One region of the Sphingomonas olei genome, then DNA from elsewhere that is predicted to be linked to it. Evidence: predicted binding sites of a transcription regulator. Region 1 holds the regulator's gene; the other holds the start of a gene.
The links. Region 1 encodes LexA, which represses DNA repair genes until DNA is damaged. Its sites were predicted from a motif close to GTTCCNCNCTTGTTCT; they were not measured.
Positions count from the first base shown of each region.

Region 1 (9,628 bases):
GAGTCCCTGGCGGGGCCCAGCTTCCAGCTCTCCTTCGCCGCCGTCACTGCGATCATCGCGCTGGCTGAGCATCCGGCGGTCCGCCGCTGGTTCGCGCCGCGCGAGGAATCATGGGGCCGCCGCCTCCTGCGCAATGGCGGCTCGTTGCTGCTGACCGGCGCGATCGTCGAAGTCGCGTTGATGCCGATCGCCGTCTTCCACTTCCACAAGGCCGGCATCTATGGCGCGCTGGCCAATATCGTCGCCATCCCGCTGACCACCTTTGTCGTGATGCCGCTGGAGGCATTGGCGCTGCTGTTCGATACGACGGGGCTCGGCGCGCCCTTCTGGTGGCTGACGGGGCAGGGGTTATCGCTATTGTTGTGGATCGCCCGGACGACGGCGGCGGCGCCTGGGGCGGTCGCGGCACTGCCAGCGATGCCGGCGGGCGCCTTCGCGTTGATGGTCGGCGGCGGGCTGTGGCTGGCGCTCTGGCGGACGCGCTGGCGGCGGATCGGCTTGATCCCGGTCGCGGTCGGCGCGCTTTGGGCGCTGGTGACACCACCCCCCGACCTTCTGGTAACCGGCGACGGACGGCATCTCGGCGTGCGGCTGCCCGATGGGCGCGTAGCGCTGCTGCGCGATCGGGCGGGCGGTTATGCGCGTGACATGCTGGCGGAAAATGGCGGATCTGACGCCGAACCGGTGCTCTTGTCCGATCAGGGCGCGGCGCGCTGTTCGCGCGATCTATGCCGCGTCGATCTGCCCGTCGGCGACCGCGTATGGCGCGTGCTGGCGACGCGCAGCGCCTATCTGGTGCCCGCCGGCGCGCTGACCCAGGCATGCCGCAATGCCGATATCGTGGTCAGCGAACGCCGCCTGCCGCGTCGCTGTACGCCGCGATGGCTGCGCCTCGATCGTGAGATGCTCGCACGAACCGGCGGGGTGGCGATTTCGCTCTCTACCGGGCGCGTCGATACCGTGATCCGCCCCGGCGATGCTCACCCCTGGGTGCTCGCCGGGATGCCAATCCTTTCGGGCCGCTCAACGAATCGCTGGCGCAAGGATGAACAACCGACGTTTCGCCCGGAGAAAGCGTTCAGCCCGCCGCCGGCGGGCCTGCGCCCGGCCAATCAGGAATAGCGCCGCAGAATCCCGGCCAGCTTGCCCTGCACCCGCACCTGCGCTGGCGCATAACGCTGCGGATCGTAGGAGCGATTTGCCGGGTCGAGCCGGATCATCGTGCCTTCGCGCCGAAAATATTTCAGCGTCGCCTCGCTGTCCTCGATCAGCGCGACCACGATCTCGCCGTCGCGCGCCACATCCTGCTTGCGGATCAAGGCGAAGTCGCCGTCGAGGATGCCCGCCTCGACCATCGAGTCACCGGCAACCTCAAGCGCGAAATGCTCGCCCGAGCCCAAAAGCGCCGCCGGCACCGGAAGGCTGGTGGAGCCTTCGAGCGCCTCGATCGGGGCGCCGGCCGCGATCCGCCCGTGCAGAGGCACCTCGACCACGTCGTTGGCCGGTTCCGGCAGTGCGGGCGCCGGCGTGGATGAACGGACGGCCTCGCGGCTCTCCGGGCGATCAGGCACCTTCAGCACTTCCAGCGCGCGGGCGCGATTGGGCAAGCGACGCAGAAAACCGCGCTCTTCCAGCGCGGAAATGAGGCGGTGGACCCCGGACTTCGATTTCAGGTCCAGCGCATCCTTCATCTCTTCGAACGAAGGGGAGACGCCGGTTTCGGCCAGTCGATCATTGATGAAACAGATCAACTCGTGCTGCTTTTTGGTGAGCATGCATCATCTCCGCGGCGAACAGACTGGGAACCTTTAAGGAACGTAAACCGACGCGTCAAGCAATCACGAGGATTTCTGCCGAGTCGCCCATCGCCGCAGCAGGAGCATGTGGTTGACGAACGACGAGGCAGCCTGCCCGTGCCAACGTTCGTAGCATGGAACTGTCCTGGATCGTAGCAACATAGGCCCGTCCATCGCGCAACTCTGCGCGTAGATAATCAGTGCGCGGGCCATTGGCTGGCAACGCTTCGCCAAGGATGCCGGTGGTCGTTTGCGGCAGGGGCTGCGCCGCCCCGGCAAGCGCCGCCACCATCGGCTTCACGAACAGCAAGCCGGTGACAAAGGCGGAGACGGGGTTTCCCGGTAGCCCCAGCACGGCCATGTCGCCGCGCCACCCCGCCATCAGCGGCTTGCCGGGGCGAAGCGCGATGCGCCAGAAATCGATCGCGGCGCCCGCCGCCTGCAGCGCAGGACGAACCAGGTCGTGATCCCCAACCGAGGCGCCACCGGTGGTGACGAGGACGTCGGCCGCCACATGGCGGAACGTGTCGGTCAGCGGTTCCAACCGGTCAGGGAGGATGCCGAGGTCGATGATCTCCACCGGAAGATCCGCGAGCAGCGCCCGTAGCAGCAGGCGGTTCGATTCCGGTAGTCGGCCGGGCTCGACGGCCCGTCCGGGTTCGACCAGTTCATCGCCCGTCGCGGCGATCGCCACACGAACCCGGCGCCGGACGGTGACGTCGCCCAGCCCCCCGGTGGCCGCCACCGCCAGACGCGCAGGCGTCAGCCGTTCGCCGGCCGCGACCAGCGTATCGCCGTCCGCAAAATCGAGCCCACGCCGCCGGATGTTGGCGCCCTCGCGTGCCGGTCCTTCGCCATCGAGCCATAAAGTATCGCCGTCGCGACGGGCCTCTTCCTGCACCATCACCGTGTCCGCGCCCTCGGGCACGGCGGCGCCAGTGAAAATCCGTGTCGCCTGGCCCGCCTTCACGGCACCTGCAAATGGCCGTCCGGCGGCGCTCTCGCCGATCACTCGCATCGGTCCGGGCAGGTCACCGAACCGCACGGCATAGCCGTCCATCGCCGACAGGTCGCGCTCGGGCTGGGTACGGCGCGCGATCAGCGGGACCGCCGCCCAGCGTCCGATCGCGTCTGCCAGCGGTAGCGTTTCGGTCGACAGCGCGGGCGCCGCAGCCAACAGGCGCGCCTGCGCCTCTGCGACAGGAAGCAATTCGCTCATGATCCGGCGAGTGACAGATTCATGCTGTCGGCAACACCCATAATAATCGCGGCGCGGCCCTGAGGGTCAGGCGACGAAATCGCCCGACTTGCCGCCGGTTTTCTTCAGCAGGCGGATGTTGCCGATCGTCATCCGCTTATCGAGCGCCTTGGCCATGTCATAGACGGTCAGCAGCGCCGCGGAGACGGCGGTCAGCGCCTCCATCTCCACGCCCGTTCGGCCGCTGGTGGCAACGATGGCCTGCGCGCTGACGCCGTCGTCCTCGATCGACAGGTCCAGCGTCACCTTCGACAGCGGCAATGGATGGCATAGCGGGATGAGGTCACTGGTGCGCTTTGCCGCCATGATCCCGGCGATCCGCGCGACCGCCAGGACATCGCCCTTTGCCACTGCGCCGGCGGCAATCGCGTCGCGTGCCTCGGCCGACATCGTGATCCTGCCCCCCGCCACCGCCTCGCGCGCGGTTTCGGTCTTGCCGCCGACGTCCACCATCCGGGCGGCGCCCTGCTCGTCGAGATGGGTCAGGCGGCTCATTGCACCAGCGCGCGCGTGGCCGCCGCCACATCGGCCTGCCGCATCAGGGATTCGCCGATCAGGAAGCAGCGCACGCCGTGCTCGGCCATCGCATCCAGGTCGGCTCGCGTGTTGAGGCCGCTTTCGGCGACAAAGGTGCAATCGCTGGGCGCGCTGCCGACCAGCTCGTACGTTCGTTCGAAACTGACGGAGAAGTCGCGCAGGTTGCGGTTGTTCACGCCGATCAGCCGCGATTGCAGCTTCAGGGCGCGTTCCAGTTCCTCCGCGTCATGCACCTCGACCAGAACGTCCATGCCCCGTTCGATCGCGGCCGCCTCGATCTCGGCAGCGGCGGCATCGTCGAGCGCGGACATGATGACCAGGATCGCGTCGGCGCCGATCGCCCGCGCTTCGGCCACCTGCCACGGGTCGACCATGAAGTCCTTGCGGATCACCGGCAGGTCGCACGCATTGCGCGCGGCGATCAGATAATCCTCGTGCCCCTGGAAATAGTCCTGGTCGGTCAGCACCGACAGGCACGTCGCGCCGCCTTCGGCATAGGCGCGTGCATGCGCCGGGGGATCGAAGTCGGGTCGGATCAGGCCCTTGGAGGGGCTGGCCTTCTTGATCTCGGCAATCAGGCCGTAGCGCGGCAGCGCATTGCCAGCACCGCCGCTCGCCACCCGGTCCAGCGCCGCCTTGAAGCCACGCGGCGGCGTCCGGTTGCGCGCCTCACGATCAAGCGCCGAGATCGACCGATCACGTCGACGCGTCGCCACTTCGTCCTGCTTGGTTGCCAGGATCCGGTCGAGAATCGTCATGCTGCTCCCCTTCGCGCCGCTCATGCCCAGGCAATCCAGCGGTCGAGCAGGTCGTTGGCCTCCCCGCTGTCCAGCGCCTCGGCCGCGCGGGCGGCGCCATTCGTCAGCGTCTCGCCGGTCAGCGCCAGCGCCACCGCGGCGTTGATCAGCACGGCATCGCGATAGGCCCCGTGCTCCCCTTTCAGCAGCCGGCGCAGGGCATAGCCGTTATGCGCCGGGTCACCGCCGCGGATCGCCTCGATCGGGTGGCGGCGCACCCCGGCATCCTCCGGCACGATCCGCTTGCCCAGCAACACGTCACCGATCGCGACCGCCACCGTCGGCCCCGCGCCCGATACTTCGTCCAGCCCTTCCTCGCCCGACACGACGATCGCCGCCTCGGTGCCCAGTTGCTCCAGCGCCTCGGCGTACACCGGCGCATAATCCGGCCGCGCGATGCCGATCAGCTGGCGCGTGACATGCGCCGGATTGGCCAGCGGCCCCATCAGGTTGAAGATCGTGCGCTTGCCGATGCGACGGCGGATCGGCGTGATCCGCTTCATTGCCGGGTGGTGATTGGCCGCAAACAGGAAGCAGATGCCGAGTTCGTTCAGCGTCTCCTCCGCCAGCATCCCGGCACGCTCCATGTCCAGGCCGAGTGCTTCCAGCGTGTCGGCGGCGCCGGCCTTGGACGATGCGGCGCGGTTGCCGTGCTTGGCCACCGGCACCCCGCACGCCGCCACGACCAGGCTCACCGCGGTCGAGACGTTCAACGTATGGTGTCCGTCACCGCCGGTGCCGCAGACGTCAATCGCACTGGCCGGCGCGCTGATCGGGATCAGCCGCTCGCGCAGCGCACGTGCCGCCTCGGCGATCTCGATCGATGTCTCGCCGCGATCGGACAGGTCGATGAGGAACCGCGCAATCGCGTCCTCGCTGGCGCGTCCGTCGAGAATGTCGGCGAACGCCTGCGCCGCGCTCTCACGCGACAAGGGCGACCGCGGGTCCGGCAGCAGGGCGATCGTTGTCATGCTGCCACCTTCGCGCCCGTCAGCGCCACGAAATTGGCCAGCAGGTCATGGCCATGTTCGGTCGCGATGCTTTCGGGGTGAAACTGGACGCCGTGGATCGGCAGCTCCCGGTGGCGCAGCCCCATCACCGATCCGTCCGCCGCATGCGCATTGGGGATCAGCACGTCGGGCACGTCCTCCACGACCAGCGAGTGATAGCGCGTTGCGGTGAAGGGGGACGGAAGGCCGGCAAAAACGCCGGTGGAGTCATGGTCGATCGCGCTTGTCTTGCCGTGCATCAATCCCCCACGGACGACCCGCCCGCCGAAATGTTGCCCGATCGCCTGATGGCCAAGGCACACGCCCATCAACGGGCGGCGGCTCTCGGCACAGGCCGCGACCAGGTCCAGGCTGATCCCGGCCTCATTTGGCGTGCAGGGGCCCGGCGACAGCAGAAAACCGGTGGCATTCGACGCCAGCGCTTCGGCCGCGGTCAGCGCGTCATTGCGTTCCACCCGCACCTCGGCCCCCAATTCCATCAGATAATGGACGAGGTTCCAGGTGAAGCTGTCGTAATTGTCGATGACGAGGATCATGTTGGCCCCGACATAGCGTAACCCGCCGTCGCCGCAACGGCTGTTGCGGGCGCCGCCGGATCGCGTAATCACCGCCGCGACGTTCAGCGGGGAGAAAGCTGCTGGCGTGATCGTTGATGGACCATCCAGGAGGTCGCCTCGCATGTTCCGCCCCGTGTATCTCGTTCCGCTAGCGGCGCTGTCGCTCCTGCCGCTGCCGGCGCTCGCCCAGGCCCAGGCCCAGGCCCAGACACAGCCCCAAGCTCAGGCGCAGGAAGGCGCATCCTCGCAGGCGGAAACGGGTCAGCCGCCGCAGCGAATCCGCCAGGTGACGCTGACCGGGAATGAAGCGTGCCCGACCGCCGCGGCGGACGAGATCGTGGTGTGCAGCCGGCTCGATCCCAACGACCAGTTCCGTGTGCCCAAGCCGCTGCGCCGTCCGCCAGAGGTGCCGGCGCAGAACCAGAGCTGGGTCAACCGCGCCGCCACCGTCGATCGTGTCGGCCGCGTCGCCGGCGGGCTCCCCAACACCTGCTCGCCGATCGGCGCCGGCGGCCAGACCGGCTGCGGGATCCAGGCAGGTCAGGCGTGGGCGGCGGAAAAGCGCCAGCAACAGCGCGAAGTGGAGCAGGCGACGCCCGAATCGCGCACCGACATCGACATCGAGGACGATCCGCGCGACTGACACGCATCCCCATCATCGCGGCCAGTCGTCAGCCGCGATGATGCGCCTGCGGCCTAGTTCGTCGCCATCAGGCGCGACAGGTCAGCCTTCCAGAATTTGGCCCAGGTATGCGTGCCGTGGCCCTTGGTCTCGGGCGTGGCGGCAATCAGGCGAAACGTGGCGCGCGGCATCCTCTTCGCCGCGACCTCGGTGATGCCATAGCCTGCCGGGTTGATGAAATCGTCGGCGGAGTTGATCCACAGCACCGGCACGGTGATCTTCTCCAGCCCGGCCGACGGATCATAGGTCCGCGACGCGTCGAGCTGGTAGATATAGTCATTGGCGTCGCGATTGGCGCTGTTGCGCGTGAACGCCTGATCGAGGAACGCCTCGGCGGCCTCGCGCGTCGGATATTGCTGTTGCAGCGCCAGCGGGTTGGAACCGGCGATGATCGACAGGCTGGCCGCCGTCCGCAGGCCCTGGGCCGGCTGCGCGGTGTAATTGCCGCCATTCCAGGCCGGATCCGCCTTGATCGCGTCGATCGACAGCTTGCGCCACATGCGGTTCAGCCCGGCGATCGGCACCGGCAGACAGGCGAACGGCGCGAGCCGCTCGGCAAAGCCCGGATAGGTCTGCCCCCAGACAAAGGCGTGCATACACCCCATCGACGTGCCCAGGATCACCTTCAGCCGGGTGACGCCCAGCTTCTCCAGCATCGCCTTCTGCGCCGCGACCATGTCGCCATAATCATATTTCGGGAACGTCATTCGCATCCCGTCGGACGGCTTGGACGATCCGCCATGACCAATATTGTCGGGCAGGATGACATAGGTCGTCTTGAGGTCGAACGGCTGGCCGGGACCGTAAAGCTCGTCGGCGAATTGCGGCGAGAGGAACTGCTTGCCCGTGCCGCCGGTGCCGTGAAGGACCATCACGGCATTGTTGATCGCGCCGTCAGGACCGCGCCGCGGCGTGCCGAGCGTCGTGTAGTGGATCTTCAGGTCCATCGTCTCGCCCGTGCCGAAGCGAAAGCCCGGCAGCGTCACATCGCCTTCCCTGGTGGGCCAGTTCGTCGGCGCGGGCGCAGGGTTCGCCGGCGTGGCGACGGGCTGGGTGGTCTGGGCAGCGGCGGGCGCGGCGGCGGCGATCAGCAGCAGGGGAAGGAGGCGCATGCCCCGTGCGTATCGGGCGGATCGCCGGTTGAGAAGCCCGCGGATTACGGCCGGCTCAGCGCAGCGGTGTCGCGGCACCCGATCCGACGACGGTGTGCCAGCGGCTGACCTGCCAGCGCATCACCAATCCCTCGCGCACATAAGGATCGGCATTGGCAAAGGCCTCGACCGCCGCGCGGTCGGTGAACAGCAGCAGCGCGGACTCGATCGGCTCTCCCACCGTGCCGCCCAGCAGCAAGGCGCCGCGATCCGCCGCTTCCCATGCAAGCGCCAGATGAGCGTCGCGCAACGTACCGCGCCGTTCCAGATAGTCCGCCGCCAGTTCGTATCGCAGCAGGAAATGGCCGTCGGTGGCTGCGCCGTCGCTCACTGGCCGAAGCCGCCGGCACTCGCCTGCGCGATCGCCTCGCGCGCGGCGGCCAGCAACGCTCCCGACTTCGCCTCGCACTCGCGCTGCTCATAGGCCGGGTCGCTGTCCGCCACGATGCCCGCGCCCGCCTGGACGTGCATGGTGCCGTCCTTCACCACTGCGGTGCGCAGGACGATGCACGAATCCATCGATCCGTCGGGCGAGAAATAACCAACTCCCCCCGCATAAGCGCCGCGCTTCTCGCTCTCCAGTTCGGCGATGATCTGGCAGGCGCGCACCTTGGGCGCGCCGCTGACCGTCCCCGCCGGGAAGCCGGCGAACAACGCATCGATCGCGTCACGCTTGGGGTCGAGCGCACCGACCACGTTCGACACGATGTGCATGACGTGACTGTAGAATTCGACCGTGTAGCTGTCGGTGACCGTGACTGACCCGGCTTGTGACACGCGGCCAACGTCGTTGCGCCCGAGGTCGAGCAGCATCAGATGCTCCGCGCGTTCCTTCGGGTCGGCAAGCAGGCTGGCGCGGTTCGCCTCATCCTCGGTCGCGGTTTTGCCGCGCGGCCGGGTGCCGGCGATCGGCCGGATCGTTACCTCGCCATCGCGCACCCGCACCAGGATCTCCGGGCTCGATCCGGTCAGCGCGAAGCCGGGCAGGTCGAGATGGTAGAGGAAGGGCGACGGATTGATCCGCCGCAACGCGCGGTACAACTCGAACGGCGGCAGCGTGAACGGCGCAGTGAAACGCTGCGCCAGGACGACCTGAAAGATGTCGCCAGCGACGATATAGTCCTTCGCGGCGCGCACCATCTCGGCATAGCGCCCCTCCGGCAGCACCGGGGACAGCGCCACGTCGCTGGCCTCGGCCCGAACGCGCGGGGGCAGGGCAGTGGCCTCCAGCCGCGCCTCGATCGCGTCCAGCCGCTCGGCCGCCGCGGCGATCACGCTCTCGGGCGATCGCTGGTCGTCGGGCCAAACAGGCGCCACCAGGAACAGGGCGTCCGCCAGCCGGTCAAAAACAAGGATCACGGTCGGGCGGACGAACATCATGTCCGGCAGGCCAAGCGCATCGGTCTTTGGCGCGGGCAGGCTCTCGACCAGCCCGATCGTCTCATAACCGAAATAGCCGACCAGGCACGCGAGCGCCGGCGGTAGTTCCGCTGGCACGTCCATCCGGCAGGAGGCGACCAGCGCGCGCAGCGCGGCCAGCGTCGGGGTGTCGCATGGCGCGAACGCCGACCGATCCGTCAGCCACTGGCGGTTGATCGCGGCGTCGTTTCCTTCGGCGCGGAAGACGAGGTCAGGCGCAAGCCCCAACATGCTGTAACGACCGCGGATCGCGCCGCCCTCGACCGATTCGAGGAGGTAATCGCCGCGCCCCGGCTCGATCAGCTTCAGCGCCGCGGCGACCGGCGTCTCGGTGTCCGCGATGCGGCGGCGCCACAGCAGCGCCGGCCGCCCGTTCGTCAGCGCAGCCGCGGCTGCGTCCTGCCCAGCGTTACGGATTGGA
Region 1 is NZ_JBIQEU010000003.1:5,159-14,786, forward strand. Features, by position in the region: gene ACH0BU_RS04500 (ComEC/Rec2 family competence protein) at 1-1,122, shown strand, start outside; gene lexA (transcriptional repressor LexA) at 1,113-1,775, opposite strand; gene ACH0BU_RS04510 (molybdopterin molybdotransferase MoeA) at 1,831-3,015, opposite strand; gene moaC (cyclic pyranopterin monophosphate synthase MoaC) at 3,082-3,549, opposite strand; gene trpC (indole-3-glycerol phosphate synthase TrpC) at 3,546-4,349, opposite strand; gene trpD (anthranilate phosphoribosyltransferase) at 4,370-5,359, opposite strand; gene ACH0BU_RS04530 (anthranilate synthase component II) at 5,356-5,934, opposite strand; gene ACH0BU_RS04535 (hypothetical protein) at 6,077-6,598, shown strand; gene ACH0BU_RS04540 (alpha/beta fold hydrolase) at 6,652-7,749, opposite strand; gene ACH0BU_RS04545 (YciI-like protein) at 7,805-8,119, opposite strand; gene trpE (anthranilate synthase component I) at 8,116-9,624, opposite strand; gene ACH0BU_RS04555 (SurA N-terminal domain-containing protein) at 9,617-9,628, opposite strand, start outside.

Region 2 (9,628 bases), on a different contig from region 1:
CCAGCGTGACCAGCATCGCTTCGGTCAGGTGCGGCAGCTGCGCCACCGCATCCTCGACGCCCAGCGCCTGGCGCGCTTCGCGATTGGCCTGCTCGCGACGCTCGATCGCCTCGGCCGCACGGCTCTGCAGCTCCTGCGCCAGATCCTCGTCGAAGCCTTCGATCGCCGCCAGCTCGTCCAGCTCGACATAGGCGACCTCTTCCAGCTCGGTGAAGCCTTCGGCCACCAGCAGCTGGGCCAGCGTCTCGTCGACGTCCAGCTCGTTCTGGAACGCTTCCGACCGGCTGACGAATTCCTGCTGACGCTTCTCCGACGAATCGGTCTCGGTCATGATGTCGATCGCCTTGGCGGTCAGCTGCGACGCCAGGCGCACGTTCTGACCACGGCGGCCGATGGCAAGGCTCAGCTGGTCGTCGGGAACGACCACCTCGATCCGCTCTTCTTCCTCGTCGATGATCACGCGGCTGACGTTCGCCGGCTGCAGCGCGTTGACGACGAAGGTCGCGATGTCCGGCGACCACGGGATGATGTCGATCTTCTCGCCCTGCATTTCCTGCACGACGGCCTGAACGCGGCTACCCTTCATGCCGACGCATGCGCCGACCGGATCGATCGACGAATCGTGGCTGATGACGCCGATCTTCGCGCGGCTGCCCGGGTCGCGCGCGGCGGCCTTGATCTCGATGATGCCGTCGTAGATTTCGGGCACTTCCTGCGCGAACAGCTTCTTCATGAAGTCGGGGTGCGCGCGCGACAGGAAGATCTGCGGCCCGCGGTTCTCGCGCACCACCTTCAGGATCAGCGACCGGATGCGGTCGTTCACGCGCACCACTTCGCGCGGGATCTGCTGGTCGCGGCGGATGACGCCCTCGGCGCGGCCAAGGTCGACGACAATGTGGCCGAACTCGACACGCTTCACGACGCCGGTGATGATCTCGCCGGCGCGGTCCTTGAATTCCTCATACTGGCGCTCGCGCTCGGCATCGCGAACCTTCTGGAAGATCGTCTGCTTGGCAGCCTGCGCCTGGATTCGGCCGAATTCGATCGGCGGCAGCGGATCGACCAGGAAGTCGCCGACGGTCGCGCCCTTCTGCAGCTTCTGCGCGCCATTGACGTCGACCTGCTTGTAGATGTCGTCGACCTGCTCGACCACTTCAACGACACGCCACAGGCGAAGGTCACCGTTGTTCGGGTCCAGCTTTGCGCGGATGTCCATTTCCTGGCCGTAGCGGGTACGCGCCGCACGCTGGATCGCATCCTCCATCGCCTCGATGACGATCGCCTTGTCGATCATCTTCTCGCTGGCGACGCTGTTGGCGATCGCGATCAGTTCCGCACGGTTCGCGGTGACGCCGGTAGCCATTACTCGGTTTCCTCTGCTTCGATTTCTTCTTCTTCCGCGCCCTCGACGGAGAGCGGGACGGTTGCAGCGATCAATTTGTCGGTCAGCACCAGCTTCGCGTCAGTGATCCGCGCGAAGGGAACGTTGGCCACCGAGCCGGTACGATTGCGGATGGCGATGTCCTCGCCCTCAACGCTGACGATCTCGCCGCGAAACTGCTTCTGCCCGTCGAGCGGCGCGTCCAGCGTCAGCTTCGCCTCATGTCCGGCCCAATCGGTGTAATCCGACAGGCGCGTCAGCGGGCGATCGATGCCGGGGCTCGACACTTCCAGGCGATAGGCGCCCTCGATCGGGTCACGCCCTTCCTCTTCCAGCGCGTCGAGCACGTCGGAGATCCGGCGCGACAGGTCGGCGCAATCGTCGATCGTCAGCTGCCGCGTGTCCGGCCGCTCCGCCATCACCTGCAGCGTGCGCTCGTCACCCTTGCCGAACAGCGCGACACGCACGAGGTCGAACCCGAGTGCCTTGGCCTCGGTCTCGATCATCTGGGTCAGCGCGGCCAAATCCGCCATCGGGTCTCCACATACACACAGGTTGTTGCCGCCGCGGAGCCCTGCCCCGCGACCCCTTGCATCTGGCGATGTAAGAGAAAGCACGGTCAATATAGATCGGGATGCGATGAGGGGCAATCCCCCACTGCCTTCCCTGATCAGTCGCGCCGGCAATGTTTCAAAATGTTGCCAAGAAGGTCGGAACGGGCCGCCCGCGGCATCGTTCACCATATATCACTTGGGAAAGGAACGCGCTTTGCTCTGGACGATCGTTGTCATCCTGCTGGTCCTATGGCTCCTCGGCTTCAGCCTGCATGTCGCTGGCGGCCTGATCCACATCCTGCTGGTGATCGCGCTGATCGTCGGGCTGGTGCAGCTCTTCACCGGCCGCCGCGTCTAGATCCGGTGGCATCACCCCGGGATCCGTCCCGGGGTGACGCGTCCCCGCCTCAGTCGGCGAACAACATCACCGGCGTCTCGAGCAGCTTCTTGACCGCCTGGACATAGCTTGCCGCATCCCAGCCATCGACGACGCGATGGTCGCAGCTGATTGACAGGTTCATCAGCTTGGCGCGGACGATGTCGTCGCCCCGGAACACCGGCCGCTCGACGATCTTGTTCGGCCCGATGATCGCCACTTCCGGCCGGTTGATCACCGGAGTCGTCGCGATCCCGCCCAACGGCCCGAGCGAGGTGACGGTGATCGTCCCGCCGCCCAGCTCCTCGGGCTTCAGCTTCTGCGTCCGCGCCGCTTCCGCGAGACGCCCGATCTCGGCTGCCAGCTGCCAGACATTCTTGTCCTGCGCATCGCGGATCACCGGCACGGTCAGCCCGGCATCGGTCTGCGCCGCCATGCCCAGATGCACCCGGCCCGACCGAGTCACCACGCCCGCCTCGTCATCGTAACGCGCGTTGAGCATCGGGAACTGCGGCAAGGTGCGGCAGATCGCAACGATCAGGAACGGCAGCATGGTCAGCTTCGGCCGCCCGCCACGATTGTCGTTCAGGTCGGCGCGCATCTCCTCCAGCGCGGTCACGTCGATTTCGTCGACATAGGTGAAGTGCGGGATGTTGCGCTTCGACGCGGCCATGTTCTCGGCGATACGGCGGCGCATCCCGATCACCTTGACCTGCTCGTCCTCGCGCGCGCGGCTGGCATGCGGCGCATGATAGCCCTGCCCGCCGGCATAGCGCAGATAGGCGTCCAGGTCGGCGTGGCGGATGCGGTCACCCTCCGACACCTTCACCTGCGAGAGGTCGACGCCTAGATCCTTCGCCCGCGCGCGCACCGCCGGGGAGGCCAGAACAGGAGCCGCCGACGCCGCGGCAGGCGCCACCTCGGCAACCGGCGCAGCAGCCACCGATGCAGCCGGAGCCGGAGCCGGAGCCGGAGTGGCCGGCGCCGCTTCCACCACGTCCTCGACGCCGGGATTCTCCGCCTCGAATGCCGCGGCTTCGTGCGCGCCGCCCAGCTTCTGCTCGACCTCCGCCGCGGTCTCGCCCTCCGGCTCGACCGACGCATCGGCGTCGGTTTCGATCACCACCAGCATCGCGCCGATCGCAATCTGGTCGCCGACCTCGCCGGCCAGCTCGACCACGACGCCCGACACCGGCGATTCCATCTCGACCGTCGCCTTGTCGGTCATCATGTCGGCGATATTCTGGTCTTCCTCGACCCGGTCGCCCACCGCGACATGCCAGCCGACGATCTCCGCCTCGGCAATGCCTTCGCCGATATCGGGCAGCTTAAAGGTGAAACGCGCCATAGCCTGATCCAAATCCGTTCGTGTCGAGCGAAGTCGAGACACTGTCTCGCGAAGCCCCGCCCCTCGACTTCGCGCGGGACGGACGGGGCGGGTGGGACTGGGTGTCAGTCCTTCATGATCTTTTTCAGCGCCATGCCGATGCGCACGGGGCCGGGGAAATACGCCCATTCCAAGCTGTGCGGATACGGCGTGTCGAACCCGGTCACGCGCTCCACCGGCGCTTCCAGGTGATAGAAGCACCGCTCCTGCACCAGCGCCGACAGTTCCGCGCCAAACCCGCCGGTGCGCGTCGCCTCATGCACGATCAGGCAGCGCCCGGTCTTCTTCACGCTCTCCTCGATCGTCTCGATGTCGAGCGGCACCAGCGTGCGCAGGTCGATGATCTCGGCGTCGATGCCGGTATCCTCGACCACCTGGGCGCAGACGTGAACCATCGTGCCATAGGCCAGCATCGTCACCGCCTGGCCCTCGCGCACGACCGCCGCCTTGCCCAGCGGGATCTTGTAATAGCCGGTCGGCACTTCGCCCGCGGGATGCTTTGACCAGTTCGCCGCCGGGCGATCCCAATGGCCGTTGAACGGGCCGTTGTAGATGCGCTTGGGCTCAAAGAAGATGACCGGATCATTGTCCTCGATCGCGGAGATCAGCAGCCCCTTGGCGTCATAGGGCGTCGACGGAATCACCGTCTTCAGGCCGGAGACGTGGGTGAAGATCCCCTCCGGGCTCTGCGAATGGGTCTGCCCGCCGAAAATGCCGCCGCCGAACGGCGAGCGCACCGTGATCGGCGCGGTGAATTCCCCGTCCGAGCGATAGCGCAGCCGTGCCGCCTCGCTCACCAATTGGTCGAGCGCGGGGTAGATGTAATCGGCAAACTGGATCTCGGGCACCGGGCGCAGCCCGTACGCGCCCATGCCGATCGCGACGCCGATGATGCCGATCTCGGTGATCGGCGTGTCGAACACGCGCGTCTTGCCATATTTCGCCTGCAGGCCGGCCGTCGCGCGGAACACGCCGCCGAAATAGCCCACGTCCTCGCCCATCACCACGACGTCGGGGTCGCGCGCCATCAACACGTCCATGGCGGAATTGATCGCCTGGATCATGTTCATGCGCTGGGTGGCGCCGGCGGCGTCGGTCTCCACCGCCGTATTTTCCGCGTTCGTCTCGATCACGTCACTCACCAGGCCAACTCCGTCATCCCAGCGCAGGCGGGGATCCATAAACGCATCATGTCGAAAGAGCCGCCGGGGGCGCGGCCAGTGCTGTTCGCCGTCCGCGCGGCGGCACTCACCGTCGCAGCGCTCACTTCTTGCGCGCCCACGGTCGCCCGCTTTCCTCTTCCTCGGCGATCATCTGCGCCTGCTGTTCGCGCAGATGCCACGGCATCTCCTCGAACACGCCGTCGAACAGCGTGTCGAGCGGCTGGTGCAGGCCATGGCCCAGGATGCCGTTCTTCTCGGCTTCCTTCTGCGCGGCCTTCACCTCGTCGGCGACTTCCTTGTCCATCGTCGCCTGGCGCTCCTCGTCCCATTCGCCGATGGTGATCAGATGATCCTTCAGCCGGCGGATCGGGTCGCCCAGCGGCCATGCGGTCGGCTCGCCCGCGCTGCGATATTGCGACGGGTCGTCGGACGTGGAATGCCCTTCGGCGCGATAGGTGAAATGCTCGATCAGCGTGGGGCCCTGGTTGGTCCGCGCACGCTCCGCCGCCCATTGCGTCGCGGCATAGACCGCCAGCGCGTCATTGCCGTCGACCCGCAGGCCAGCGATGCCATAGCCAACCGCGCGCGCGGCAAAGGTCGTCGCCTCCGCGCCGGCAAAGCCGGAAAAGCTCGAAATCGCCCATTGGTTGTTGACGACGTTGAAGATCACCGGTGCGCGATAGACGGTGGCAAAGGTCAACGCGGAGTGGAAGTCGCCCTCCGCCGTCGATCCCTCGCCGCACCAGGTGGCGGCAATGCGCGTGTCGCCCTTCGATGCGGACGCCATCGCCCAGCCCACCGCCTGCGGGTATTGCGTCGTCAGGTTGCCGGAGATCGAGAAGAAGCTGAAGCGCTTCTCCGAATACATGATCGGCAGCTGCTTGCCCTGCAGCTTGTCGCCCGCATTCGAATAGATCTGGTTCATCATGTCGACCAGCGGGCACCCGCGCGCGATCAGCAGACCCTGCTGGCGATAGGACGGAAAGCACATGTCGTCGGCGTCGAGCGCATAGGCCTGCGGCACGGCCACCGCCTCCTCGCCCAGCGACTTCATGTAGAAGCTCGTCTTGCCCTGCCGCTGCGCGCGGAACATGCGCTCGTCGAACGCGCGCACCGTCGCCATGTGGCGCAACATGCGGCGCAGCGTGTCGGGCGACAGCTTGGGGTCCCACGGGCCAACGGCGCGATTGTCGTCATCGAGCACGCGGACCATCGTATAGACGAGGTCGGTGAACCCGCGCGCGTCCTCGGCAGTGTCCGGGCGGCGCACCGATCCCGCGGCGGGGATCTCCACATCCGAAAAATCGACCGTGTCGCCGGGGCGGAACTTGGGCTCGGGCACATGCAGCGCGAGCGGGGGCAGATTGCTGCGGGCGGCGTCCGCCATAGTTTCTCCGGTTACTTGTTGCACCGGACAACGCGCCGGTGAGCAGATCGAATCCTTGTTATAAAATTTCAACGCACAGCGCCAGCGTCTGCGATGCAAGGAAATGTGACACGACCTTTTCGTCCGCCGAAACCGCCATGGATCATGGTTTCGAGTCGCACGATTGACTCCGCCGCTTGTAGGAACAAAAGAGGAACGTGAGTTTTGAGTGAGTCGTGCCCGTGCCATCCCCTGCCACCATTGCCGAGCTGAGAGAAACGCTCCGCGCCATCGAGGGCGACGGCCATCGCCGGCGCGAGACGCTGCCCTTCGGTGTGGCGGATATGGACTCGCGGCTCGCCGACGGCGGGCTGCGGCTCGATGGGCTGCACGAGGTTGCGGCAAAGGGCGCCGACATGTGCGATGATTCGGCCGCCACCTTGTTCATGGCGGGGATTGCCGCGCGCGCCTGGGGTCCGATCCTGTGGGTCGTGCGCCGGCGCGATCTGTTCGCCCCCGGCCTCTACCAGGCGGGCCTCTCCCCCGAACGCGTCCTTTATGCCGAGGCGCGCGACGATGCCGAAGTGCTCGCGCTGATGGAGGAAGGGCTGCGCCACCGCGGTCTTGGCGCGGTGATCGGCGAGGTAAAGCGCGCTGCCATGCCTGCCACCCGCCGGCTGCAACTCGCCGCCGAAGGGGGCCGCACGATCGCGCTCCTCCTGCGCCGCCATGCGCGCGAGGATGCCGATCCGCTGGCCCCGCCCTCCGCGGCGCTCACCCGCTGGCGGATCGCTTCCGCCCCGTCCGTTCCCCTGCGCTGCGGCAGCATGGGCCGCCCGCGCTGGGCCGTCTCGCTGGTGCGGCAACGCGGCGGCGACCCTTTCGACACTTTGCTGGAGGCCTGCGATGACACGGGTCGTCTCGCTCTACCTGCCGCACTGGGCGATCGATCGCGTGCGCCGGGCCGAGCGTCGCCGCGCACCAACGCCGCGGCCTGAACCGGGCAATTCGCTCGATTCAGGGCCGCTCGATCTCGCGCCGCTGACGGCGGCGGTGGCCGAGGAACAGGTGCTGCAATGCGACGCGCCGAAGAACACCGGCTGGCGCCCCGGCGCGCGCTGGGCGCGCAGCGATGCCGCTGCGCCTGTTGAGAAGCGCTGGTCGCAATCGACGCGCGCCGATGTCGCACGCCAGGTGGAGGCGATGCCCGCGCATCAGCGTCCGCCGATGCGCGAAATGGGCCGCCGCAGCGAGGCCGCCGACCATCCCTTCCGCGCCATGCCGCCGGACGAAGGCGCACGCCCCGTGCCCACGACGCTACCCGTGGGCCCCGATCCCGAGGACGTGCCCAACACTCGCTGGCGCGGCTTCGACGGCCTCGATCCCAACGCCGACGACCGCGCCGCCGCCGCGCTCGCACGGTGGAACGCCATGCCCAGCGTCCGCTACCCCGGCGAGGGACCCCACCCCGACAAATACGCCCGCTGTGGCTCCAACGATGCCGGCGCGCGGGTCCCCGGCGTCGCACCCTTTTTCGACACCGGCCGCACCCTCGCCAACACCGTCGCCCGCGCCAGCAATCTCCAACATCCCGCCCCCAAACCTCACAAGCGCAATGTTCGAGAACTTCCGCCGCCCTTGATCACCGTCCACAAGATCGGCAGCCGCATCGAAATCGCCGCCGCCTCGCCCGAGGCACGCGCCCTCGGCCTCACGCCGGGCATGGCGCTGACTCAGGCGCGCGCCGCCGTCCCAGACATCGACGTGCGTGATGCGGATGCCGCCGGCGACCTCGCCGATCTGCACCGCCTCGCCACTGCGCTCGCCCGTCGCTGGTGCCCGGTGGTCGCACTGTCAGACAGCGATGGCCTGTTCCTGGAGATCAGCGGCACCGCGCACCTCCACGGTGGCGAGGAAGCGATGGCGCGCCGCCTGCTGCGCCTGCTCGCCCGGCTCGGCATCACCGCGCAGCTGGCGATCGCCGACACCGCGGGCGCCGCCTGGGCCTTCGCACGTCAGGCTGCGCCCGCTGCGATCATCCCCCCCGGCGCGCATGTCGCCGCGCTCACCCCGCTGCCGGTCACCGCGCTTCGCCTCGCCGATGGCGCGCGCGAATTGCTCGCCCGGCTCGGCGTGGAGACGATCGGCGAGCTCATGGCGATGCCTCGCGCGCCGCTCGTCCGCCGCTTCGGCAAGACGATCGCGCAGCGGCTCGACCAGGCGACCGGCGCCCTGCCCGAACCGCTCGATCCGATCATCCCGGTGCAGCCGATCGCCGTCACCCGCCGCTTCGCCGAACCGATCGCCACCGCCGATGCGATCGGCCATTGGCTCGCCGGCCTCGTTGATGATCTGGCGGCAGCGCTGGCCAGGGCAGGGGTCGGCGCCCGTTCGCTCGCCTTCGTCGCCGCGCGTGTCGATTCGACCGATCAGGTGATCCGCATCGGTCTCGCGCGCGCCAGCCGCGAACCGTCGCACCTGCTGCGTCTCATTGCCCGCCGGATCGAGGAAATCGACGTTGGCTACGGCCTCGACGCGCTGACGCTTCACCTCGTCCGCGCTGACCCGCTCGGTCCCGAAACGCTGGGCGCGGCGCTTGCCGAACAGCAGGCGCCCGATCTTGCCCCTTTGGTCGACACGCTCGCCAACCGCATCGGCCCGACGCGTTTGTGGCGGCACCAGCCGATCGAAAGCGACGTCCCCGAACGCTCGGTCGCCCCGCTGCCGCCGCTCGATCCCCCCGCCACCGCTGCCACCCGCCTGAAGCGCGACGACGTGCGCCAGCTCGACGGCCGCACGCCCGATCATGCCTGGCACCCGCGCTGGCCGCGCCCCGCACGATTGCTGCGCCGTCCCGAGCCGATCGACCACGTCATGGCCGAAATGCCCGATCATGCGCCGCGCCGCTTCACTTGGCGCGGCCGCCCGCATCGCGTCACCCATTCCGACGGCCCCGAACGGATCACTGGCGAATGGTGGCGCCGCGCGGGCGAGCGCGACGGGGTGCGCGATTATTTCCGAGTCGAGGACGAACAGGGCCACCGCTTCTGGCTGTTCCGCCGCGGCGATGGCGAGCGCGCGGAAACGGGCGATCTCAGCTGGTACATCCATGGCACCTTTGCATGATCCGCATGGTGCCGCATGACCTACAGCGAGCTTCAGGTCACCACGCATTTCTCGTTCCTGCGCGGCGCGTCCTCCTGCGAGGAGCTGTTCGCCACCGCCGCACTGATGGGGATGCCGGCGCTCGGCATCACCGATCGCAACTCGGTCGCCGGCGTGGTCCGCGCGCTCTATGCGTGCGAGCAGCTGAAGGCGAAGCACGGCCTCCTCATCCGCTCCATCCCCGGCTGCCGGCTCGATCTGGTCACCGGCGAATCCCTCCTCGTCTGGCCGGAGGA
Region 2 is NZ_JBIQEU010000005.1:207,282-216,909, reverse strand. Features, by position in the region: gene nusA (transcription termination factor NusA) at 1-1,363, opposite strand, end outside; gene rimP (ribosome maturation protein RimP) at 1,363-1,914, opposite strand; gene ACH0BU_RS08720 (lmo0937 family membrane protein) at 2,150-2,293, shown strand; gene ACH0BU_RS08715 (dihydrolipoamide acetyltransferase family protein) at 2,343-3,659, opposite strand; gene ACH0BU_RS08710 (alpha-ketoacid dehydrogenase subunit beta) at 3,764-4,768, opposite strand; gene ACH0BU_RS08705 (3-methyl-2-oxobutanoate dehydrogenase (2-methylpropanoyl-transferring) subunit alpha) at 4,962-6,248, opposite strand; gene ACH0BU_RS08700 (ImuA family protein) at 6,470-7,225, shown strand; gene ACH0BU_RS08695 (DUF6504 family protein) at 7,134-9,353, shown strand; gene ACH0BU_RS08690 (error-prone DNA polymerase) at 9,369-9,628, shown strand, end outside.
Region 2: ACH0BU_RS08700 (ImuA family protein) is a predicted target of LexA. The motif match lies at 6,430-6,445, and genes of this name have one in related genera.